Regions from separate parts of the Glaciecola sp. G7-5 genome, predicted to be linked through region 3. Evidence: predicted binding sites of a transcription regulator. Region 3 holds the regulator's gene; each other region holds the start of a gene.
What was found. The regulator FliA, encoded in region 3, starts transcription of late flagellar genes. The targets are predictions, from matches to a motif close to CTAAAGNTNNNNNNNNNNNNGCCGATA.
Positions count from the first base shown of each region.

Region 1: the regulator FliA is predicted to act here: its motif matches at 1,645-1,671, upstream of pomA (flagellar motor protein PomA).
Region 2: the regulator FliA is predicted to act here: its motif matches at 1,246-1,272, upstream of AC0L6H_RS09020 (DUF3530 family protein).

Region 1 is NZ_CM147892.1:2,680,479-2,683,760, forward strand. Features, by position in the region: gene dxs (1-deoxy-D-xylulose-5-phosphate synthase) at 1-368, opposite strand, end outside; gene AC0L6H_RS11810 (polyprenyl synthetase family protein) at 410-1,261, opposite strand; gene AC0L6H_RS11815 (exodeoxyribonuclease VII small subunit) at 1,331-1,555, opposite strand; gene pomA (flagellar motor protein PomA) at 1,785-2,552, shown strand; gene AC0L6H_RS11825 (flagellar motor protein MotB) at 2,552-3,282, shown strand, end outside.
Region 2 is NZ_CM147892.1:2,075,606-2,078,887, forward strand. Features, by position in the region: gene AC0L6H_RS09015 (hypothetical protein) at 1-141, opposite strand, end outside; gene AC0L6H_RS09020 (DUF3530 family protein) at 317-1,231, opposite strand; gene AC0L6H_RS09025 (pseudouridine synthase) at 1,375-2,022, opposite strand; gene rapA (RNA polymerase-associated protein RapA) at 2,055-3,282, opposite strand, start outside.
Region 3 is NZ_CM147892.1:4,187,681-4,190,962, reverse strand. Features, by position in the region: gene flhF (flagellar biosynthesis protein FlhF) at 1-307, shown strand, start outside; gene AC0L6H_RS18535 (MinD/ParA family ATP-binding protein) at 316-1,167, shown strand; gene AC0L6H_RS18530 (RNA polymerase sigma factor FliA) at 1,177-1,905, shown strand; gene cheY (chemotaxis response regulator CheY) at 1,948-2,331, shown strand; gene AC0L6H_RS18520 (protein phosphatase CheZ) at 2,354-3,112, shown strand; gene AC0L6H_RS18515 (chemotaxis protein CheA) at 3,125-3,282, shown strand, end outside.

The DNA.
Region 1 (3,282 bases), 1.5 Mb from region 3:
GAATGACCAACAGCGAATGTGTCGTATTCACTTTCAGGTGGCCAAGGGAAGGGATGTAATCCGCCTTTTTGCCTAATGGTGGTCATACGATCACGTCTTCCGGTGAGAATTTTATGAGGATAGGCTTGATGACCTACATCCCAAATTAAGCGGTCAAAGGGGGTATTATAAACGTAATGCAATGCAACCGTCAGCTCGACAGTGCCTAAGCCTGATGCGAAATGTCCGCTACTTTGGCTTACGCTATTTAGTAAAAATCTGCGCAGCTCATTGGCGGTGGCACGAAGTGTCGATTTGGCTTGCTGCCTCAATTCGCTGGGAATATTTACTTTAGCTAAGTGAGGGTAATGATTAAGATCAAGGCTCATGTCGTTTAATTTCTTCTACTGTAATTGTATATAACCTGACCCTAAAAAGTTCGGGTAACCATAAAATCGGTAAAGGTTTCTAATTTATCGGTATTATAGGGCAAAGCGCGTAAGGCGTGTATTGCCAAATCGTGTTCTTTGTCTAATGCTTGTTTTGCGTTCTCTAACCCAAGCAAAGAAACAAAGGTTGACTTATTTGCGCCAGCATCTGAGCCTTGGGGCTTTCCTAAGGTTTGGGTATCAGCGGTTACATCTAAAATGTCATCTTGAATTTGAAAGGCAAGGCCAATATGCTCAGCAAAACTTAATAAGAGACTTTCATCTTGCGCTGTAATATCACAACTAAGTATACACGGTAGTGCGACACATACTTTTAAAAGTGCACCGGTTTTTAATACGTGGAGTTGCGTCAATTCGGTCAACGTTACGCTTTTGTCTGTTGAGGCCAAATCAATACTTTGTCCACCTACCATGCCCGCTGGGCCTGCAGCCTTACTTAGTGCGAGTATTAATTTGTGCTGTTTCGCGCTAACTTGCGCGTTAAAACTAGCACCAGCAAGTATTTGAAACGCCATGCTTTGCAACGCGTCACCAGCAAGAATGGCGGTTGCTTCGCCAAATTTTATATGACAAGTGGGATTGCCGCGGCGAAGGTCGTCATCGTCCATGGCTGGAAGATCATCATGTACTAGTGAATAGGCATGAATACATTCAACCGCAAGGGCTACCGGAATGAGGTCTTGTTTGTCGATACCCAATACTTCACCAACTAAACTGACCAACAACGGACGCATGCGCTTACCGCCATTTAAAAGTGCATACTCAATAGCGTCGCGCAATGAGGCCTCCACTATGTTTTGGTCTTTTACGAAGCTCGTAAAATACTCGGTCATGTGGCTCGAGGTATACTGGAGGTTACTCTCTAAGGAAGTTGGTATAGGCATAGGTACGGATACAGAAGCTTATTCGCTAAATTCAGTTAGGGTGTCTTGGTTATTTGTAGTGGTTAAGACTTTTACTTTTTGCTCAGCATCTTGGAGCAATTTTTGGGTATGTCTTGCCAACGTTACGCCGCGTTCAAACTGCTTTAAAGAGGCATCTAAGGGGATTTCGCCACGTTCCATTTCAAGCACAATCGCGTCTAGTTCTGCCATTGCCTGTTCAAACGATAATTCTTCTACTTTCATTTAGCTCTACTCCCAGATTCAAAGCTGTGAACCTTAACCGACAGGGCATGCAAATTCAATTGTTAGGTGAATAAAACCCGCAATTTTGCATAAAGATTGTAAATAAATTGCCGTTAACAAACACACAGAGAAAAAAGTAAGTTTGCAGTCGAGCCTGTTTATCGCAGTAGGCTATAACTTAAGGTCTTATCAAGTTTAGTATTATGACGCATTGTAGCGGGAGTGAATTGTGGATTTAGCAACTATTATTGGGTTTATTGGCGCAGTTGGTTTTGTCGTCATGGCGATGATATTAGGTGGTGACTTGGGTATGTTCTTCAACGTACCTTCCGTACTAATTGTATTTGGTGGATCTATTTTTGTTGTCCTCATGCAGTATCCCCTTTCCCAGTTTTTAGGTGCTGGTAAAGTAGCAGGCAAAGCATTTACCTTTAAGATTCAATCGCCTGAAGAATTGATAGAAAAAGTCGTTGAAATGGCTGATGCTGCTCGCAAAGGCGGATTTTTGGCCCTTGAAGAAGCGGAAATAGACAATTCCTTTATGCAAAAAGGTGTCGACATGCTAGTTGATGGCCACGATGTAGATGTTGTCCGTGAGACCATGGGTAAAGATATACGAAATACCACTGAACGCCACGATGCTGGATCTGTTATTTTTAAGTCTTTAGGTGATGTAGCACCTGCGATGGGAATGATAGGAACACTTGTTGGTTTGGTGGCAATGCTTTCAAACATGGATGATCCTAAGGCAATTGGCCCGGCTATGGCGGTTGCTTTGTTAACTACGCTTTATGGGGCGATGTTGGCGAACTTATTTTGTTTGCCAGTAGCGTTTAAATTGCAAGTTCGCTGTGTAGAAGAAAAGCTAAATCAGAGCTTAATTCTTGATGGTATTTTAGGTATTGCTGATGGCCAGAACCCGCGCGTAATTGAAGGTGTGTTGAAAGGATACATTGCTGAAGGCAAACGAGGTGGTGAAAAAGAGGAAGCGGCCTAATGGATGACGAATGCCCAAAATGTCCCCCCGAGGGACTGCCTGCGTGGATGGGAACCTTCGCTGATTTAATGTCCTTGCTCATGTGCTTTTTCGTATTGTTACTCTCATTTTCCGAGATGGATGTTAAAAAGTTTAAGCAAATAGCAGGTTCGATGAAGTTCGCCTTTGGCGTTCAAAATAAAATTGAGTTAAAAGATATTCCCAAAGGCACCAGTATTGTTGCACTTGAATTTAGACCGGGTAAACCAGATCCAACCCCGATTGAGACAGTACAACAGGTCACGCAAGATATCACCAAGCCTATGCTAAATTTCCAAGAAGGAGAGGAAGATTCCGCTGGCGGCAAACAGAAACAACAAGGCACTTTCAGAGGTGGTCAATCTCCCCAAACTGCTGATCAAATGGCGACAGCTGCGGCAGCGGCAGGTAAAAAAGAAGAAATTGAAGACAACAAGAAAAAAGTTGAAGAATTACTACAAAAAGAAATAAAAGATGGTGCGGTAGACGTTGAGAACTTGGGCCAGCAAATTGTTATTAGAATTAGAGAAAGCGGATCGTTTTCCGCAGGTTCAGCCTTTTTACAACCGCAATTTGTCCCTGTTATTCGCAAACTAGGCGAGCTGTTAAATGACATGCCAGGTAAAGTCGAAATTACCGGACACAGCGACAACGTCCAAATTACTAATGAACTATATCGTTCAAATTGGGACTTATCTGCACAGCGCGCAGT
Region 2 (3,282 bases), 2.1 Mb from region 3:
GTGAGTATAAAGTTGCGTTTGCGTTTGCTCAATTTCGGACCACTCTTCTAGGGTATCCCATAAAAATATTTCAAATTCTCGGTAAGGGATTTTAGCATGCCAAAAACCGCGAATATAATACGCGAGCTGAGTTGATTTCATATTTATAAAGGCTTGTACTTGCACGAGCATACCGCCAAAATAATTAAGTTTTAATTAGTATAGTCGGCATTTCGAAAAGCACTGCTTTATATTGAATTAATTATTTTTAACATTAGCCCCACGTTTTAGTTTGCGTGTTTCACTAGCGAGGCTAAAAAGAGAATACTCTATGTGCTTACCAACCTAAAGAATATGTCCAACTTACAACTTCTTTTGACAAATAATCATGCTGATTCATTCCTAAATTACCTCCAATGATATCACGTTGACGATACATCGCTTTTAACGCGACTTTAGAAGCAACGATACGCTCAACTGCAGTTTGTTTGGCCCAACTATTGTCAGAATCGCTAACTAAATCTAGAACAGGCATGGGCAGTGTCGCTAACTCTTGCGGTACTTGTTGGTTTTGTTCTGGTTCTGGCCAATAAGGGTTGTTGACGATTAATGCATCAATTTGTGTATTGTTTGATTTTGCAAATAATGTGATTAAACCTGATGCGCTTGTGCCGCTTGCATACATCACTTTATAACCCGGTTGCTGGGCAAACTTTTTATTAATAGCGTCATTAAGCAGGTTTAAAAAATACAAATATTCATCGTAAGTATAGGGCAGACTAAGTGCTTGCAGACTATTTGCTTTAAGGCCTGTTTGTGGCAAATTTACTTGGCTTATTTCTGTTGCTACTGGCTCTTCAATTTCTTGCTCTTGACTGGCATCAACCGGCTCATCTGTTTCAGTTTCGCGGTTTTCATTAGCACTAGTGGTTTTAATATAGGCTTGATTTGGCGTTATCAGTACTGTATGCCAACCCCAATCAGGTAGGCGCTTTGCTACGGCGTGCAGAGTTGGGTCAATTTGACCTTGAGCTTGAATTTCACTGACTAGAATGGCCACTCCTTTTACGATTGGCTGGCGAGCACTATAGCGAATAAACGGTAGTTCAACAGCTTCACCCTTCATGTTTATTTCTAGCATTGAGAGCGCTTGACTTGGCACGAAGTAAGACAAATCTTCTAGGTTACTAGTTGCCATAGACTGCGGCGCTGTAGGCGCTTGTGCAAAGGCATAAAGCACTGACGAAGCCAATAACAATCCTAGTGTATAAGCTATACTTGTTATTGCTTTAGTGGTAGCTTTATGTGCTGAAATTCGCTCTAGCATGTATATCAATCTGTTTACAAAAGGTTCTCGATATAATGCGTATCGGCCTAAAGCGCTAAACAATAAGATTAAAAGGTGTAGGGTGTCTCGAAGTATAGGCTGTCGCCACTTACAGGGTGAGTAAAGCTAATGTTAAAGGCGTGCAAGCAAAGTCTTTTGGACATCGCTTTGCCGGCCTCACTGGCATACAATTTATCACCTAATATTTCATTACCCATCGCCAACATATGCACGCGCAATTGATGAGAACGGCCAGTAATAGGGGTCAACTTTATCAAGCTAGAACGTGCGTCGCTATTGATTAACTCCCAATGTGTACAGGCGGCTTTTCCATTTTCAACATCAACCATTTGTTTCGGTCTATTGGGCCAGTCGCAGATTAAAGGGAGCGTTATTGTACCTGAGCTGTCTTTAGGTTTTCCAAGCACCCGCGCATAGTAGGTTTTCTTGACTTCTCGCATTTCAAATTGCTTTGAAATATGACGATGTGTGTCTTTGTTCAGCGCCATAATCAATAGGCCTGAAGTCGCCATGTCGAGGCGATGGACAATGGTCGCACTAGGCCATACTCTCTGCGCTCTTAATTGCAACGAGTCTTTATGTTGAAGTGCTTTACCCGGCACGGTTAACAAACCACTTGGCTTGTTAAATACAATTAGGTGCTCGTCTTTAAATACCACCTCAAACATAGGAGAAAGAGGTGGATTGTAGTCCATCAATGGCCTTGTCATGTTTACGTTTTTTAGACCTACCGGGGGTTATTTACCACAACACGTACACTGTCTAGTATAGGCTGGGCGTCATTGATGGTTTTAATCAGTTTTTCTTTTTGATCTACTAAGAAGTCGATTTCCTCTTGGCGGATCGATGGATTACTTATTTTTAGTTCACTCAATCTATCAATTTCATCATTGAGTTCGTATTCCATATTGATAAGCGCTGCTTTTTTCACATTGCTTAATTCTTGATTCGCCACCTCTAAACAGGCTGAGATAGTCTCTGATATTGGCGTCGCTAATGCGGTCATTAGCTGATTTGCCATTTTAGGTTTCACCTTAAATATGCTTGTGAACTCTTCATCGACAGGTGTTAATTTTGCATCTAAACAAACTTTTGTGGGCGTCGCTGGTAAATATCTGTAAAGCTGCAAGGCTGGCGGTGCAGACGGATTTAACACAGCGATAATTTCAACCCAATAGGCACCCACGGGAGAGCCTGGCTTATTAACAAAACATAAACTACTTTTACCAATAACATCCGTTAATACAGAATCTATACATTGGGTGACCAAAGTACTGTCTGGGTTGATAAAGGTCAGGTGCTCAAGTTGCGTAGCCGTTTCACGCTTATAGGTGATTTCTAGTCCCTCATCGGAAATACTGCTAATGGGGAACAAAGTATTTTCAGTTTGCCTTAAAATAAAGCTATGGGCGTCTTTTTCTTCTTGCACAATACCTAAACTATCAAATAAGCGCGTCATAAACTTAAGCATCGACACCGGATTCTCGGCATATACAATTTGCTCAAGCACTTCTTCACTGGCGCTATTGCCTTTGGCATTTATCTCAAGCAAACGGTCGCGGCCTTCTTCTATTTGACGTTTTAAAATTTCAGTCAATTGATGGCCTTGGGCAACCACATCATTCCAGTTTTCGATATCACTGGGTGTGGCAAGTGCGTGATGCAAATCATCTTCTAGGCGTTTATATACGTCGGCGCCTACAGGGCACGTGGCATCGAATGCTGCTAACCCTTCGCTGTACCAGTTAAATAGTACTTCTTGAGCGGTTTCTTCAAAATAGGGCACATGCAAGTTGATGTCATTTTTTTGCCCTATACGATCTAAGCGTCCAATACGTTGTTCAAGTAAATCGGGGTTAAGCGGTAAATCAAATAGCACTAAATGACGCGAAAACTGGAAGTTACGACCTTCGCTGCCTATTTCGCTGCACAACATGACCTGAGCGCCTTTTTCA
Region 3 (3,282 bases):
GTTTTTGGTATTACCCGCAGGGTCACAATACCAGGTACTGAATCAAACAGTAAAAGCATATAAGTCGACTAAAATCAGTGGCTGTATTTTTACCAAGCTAGATGAATGTTACAGCATGGGTGAGGCGCTCAGCGTCATCATAGAGAACGATTTATCACTAAGCTATGTTACCGACGGACAGCGCGTACCTGAGGATATAAAGCTAGCTGACTCAGCGAATTTAACACTTATCGCCGCCAAGCTCTTTCAACGCTATGGCAACGGCGAAATGTCATCGGCAGTAGCCGCAGATGTAGGTGCATTATGATGGATAGCATAACCGAAGATCAGGCCAGCAGTTTACGCCGGCAAAATCAAAGTAAACAAATAAAAGTAGTAGCGGTTACCGGTGGCAAAGGCGGAGTAGGTAAAACGAGCATTACACTCAATACCGCTATTGCGGCAGCCAAAATGGGTAAAAAAGTCATGGTGCTTGACGCTGACTTAGGCTTAGCCAATGTTGATGTCATGCTGGGTTTGCGAGTAGAGCGAAACCTTTCACACGTATTAAATGGCGATTGTACCCTCGATGAAATTTTAGTTACCGGTCCATATGGCGTCAAAATAGCACCGGCAACATCGGGCACAAAATCGATGACTGAATTGTCGAGCCACGAACATGCTGGTTTGATTCGCGCCTTTGGTGAGCTACGAACGCCCATTGATATGCTAATTATTGACACCGCAGCGGGTATTTCAGACATGGTAGTGAGTTTCTCAAGAGCTGCCCAAGACGTTGTTATTGTTGTGTGCGACGAACCAACGTCGCTTACCGATGCTTATGCACTTATCAAAATTTTAAACCGAGAGCACGGCGTTTTTAAGTTCAAAGTCGTGGCAAATATGGTGAGAAGCGAACGAGAAGGGCGCGATCTTTTCAATAAGTTATCGAAAGTAACAAGCCGTTTCTTGGATGTAGCGATGGAGTTAAATGCCATCGTCCCCTTTGATGAAAACGTGCGTAAGTCAGTACGTAAACAAACCGTAATTGTAGATGCATTTCCTAGCTCGCCTGCTGCTAAAGCAATCAATAAGCTAGCAGAGGATATGTGTAGTTGGCCGATTCCAAATCAGGCAGGTGGACATTTGGAATTTTTCTTAGAGAACCTTGTGTCATTGCATGAGTAGGTAAACAAAGTGAGTACAAAAGTGACTGGATATCAACAGCAAATAGACAAAAACCAACTGGTTGAAAAACATGCACCCTTGGTAAAACGCATTGCCCACCATTTGTTAGCAAGACTGCCCGCAAGTGTGTTAGTCGATGATCTTATTCAATCAGGCATGATTGGGCTGCTAGAGGCGGCGCGAAACTTTGACGGCACCAAAGGTGCAAGTTTCGAGACCTTTGCAGGGATTAGAATACGCGGCGCAATGCTTGACGAAATTCGCAAAGGCGATTGGACGCCAAGGTCGGTACACAAAAACTCTCGTGCTATTACCGAAGCGGTAAATATCGTAGAGCGTGACACCGGTCGAGACGCCCGAGATGTTGAAGTGGCAAAGGTGTTAGAAGTTTCATTGAAAGATTATCATCAAATGTTGGGCGAGGTTAACGCCGGCAAATTGGTGGGAATTGAAGATTTAGGTGTTAGTGAAGATGTTTTAACTACCGAAGAATCAAAAGGTGCCGATAAACCCTATGAAGACATGGTTCAAGGTTCGTTTCAAAAGGCATTGGCCAAAGCGATAACAACTCTACCGGAGCGAGAAGCTATCGTTCTGTCGCTGTACTATGACGAAGAGTTAAACCTGCGTGAAATTGGCGAAGTACTTGAAGTAAGCGAATCAAGAGTAAGTCAAATTCATTCGCAAGCGATGATTAAACTTAAATCGAAAATGCAATCATGGCGAATCGAACAATGAAAATATATTTTTTAATAGTTAGCATCCATTTCGGAGGTAGTTTTGGATAAGAATATGAAAATCCTCGTAGTTGACGACTTTTCAACTATGCGTCGGATAATTAAAAACTTGTTGAAAGACTTGGGTTTTACCAACATACAAGAAGCTGACGATGGCAACACCGCGTTACCGATGTTGGTGCAAGGCGATTTTGACTTCGTTGTGACCGACTGGAATATGCCTGGTATGCAAGGTATTGACCTTCTGCGAGCTATTAGAGCTGATGATAAGCTTAAACATTTACCTGTATTAATGGTAACGGCAGAAGCGAAGAAAGAGCAGATAGTTGCAGCTGCGCAGGCCGGCGTAAACGGTTATGTGGTAAAACCATTTACAGCGGGAACACTAAAGGAAAAGCTCGATAAAATATTTGAGCGTTTAGGGTAATTCCATTTTTTAGGTGACCACTATGACGGAAAACACGTCGAAAAAACAAGCGCTTATAACAATTGAACAGGCTAGATTATTAGTACAGCATCTAGAATCTGATGATATAGAATCAGTTAACGAAATTATTCATACAATTACGTTGCAAGAATCACCTGAGCTATTTTCTGAAGTTGGTAAGCTAACTCGCCAACTTCACAATTCACTATCTACTTTCCAACTAGATGATCGCATCAACGGCTTAATGACTAACGAGATGCCTGATGCGAGATCACGCTTAGAATACGTAATTGAACAGACCGAAAAAGCCGCTAATTCAACCATGGATGCTGTAGAACGGAGTATGTCTATAGCCGACCAACTTAATGGGCGTTTAGCGAGCATTATGCCCGAATGGCGAAAATTAATGAGTCGCCAAATAGAACTGGGTGAATTCAAACAATTATGCTTAACATTAGATCAGTTGTTAGAGGACGCGACAGATGATTCGCTGGCCTTAAACGGAATGTTAACTGAAGTATTAATGGCGCAAGGTTTCCAAGATTTAACTGGTCAGGTTATTCGTCGTGTTATCGATTTAGTCAAAGAAGTAGAAGACCACCTTATTGAAATGCTTGCTAGTTTTGGCGGCGAAGAGCAACAAAAAGATAAATCTAAAACAACGTGCAAATCTGGCGATAAAGTGAAAGCCGAAGGGCCAATTATTGATGCAACAAAGCGTGACGATGTGGTTAATAACCAAGACGACGTTGATGATTTGTTGTCGAGCTTAGGGTTTTAGGGGAGCAGACGAATGTCGTTTGAAGTCGACGAAGACATAATGCAAGATTTCTTGGTGGAAGCCGGAGAAATACTTGAACAACTACAAGAGCAGTTGGTTGAATTAGAAAATAATCCAGAAGATGGAGAATTGCTAAATGCGATTTTCCGTGGCTATCACACTGTTAAGGG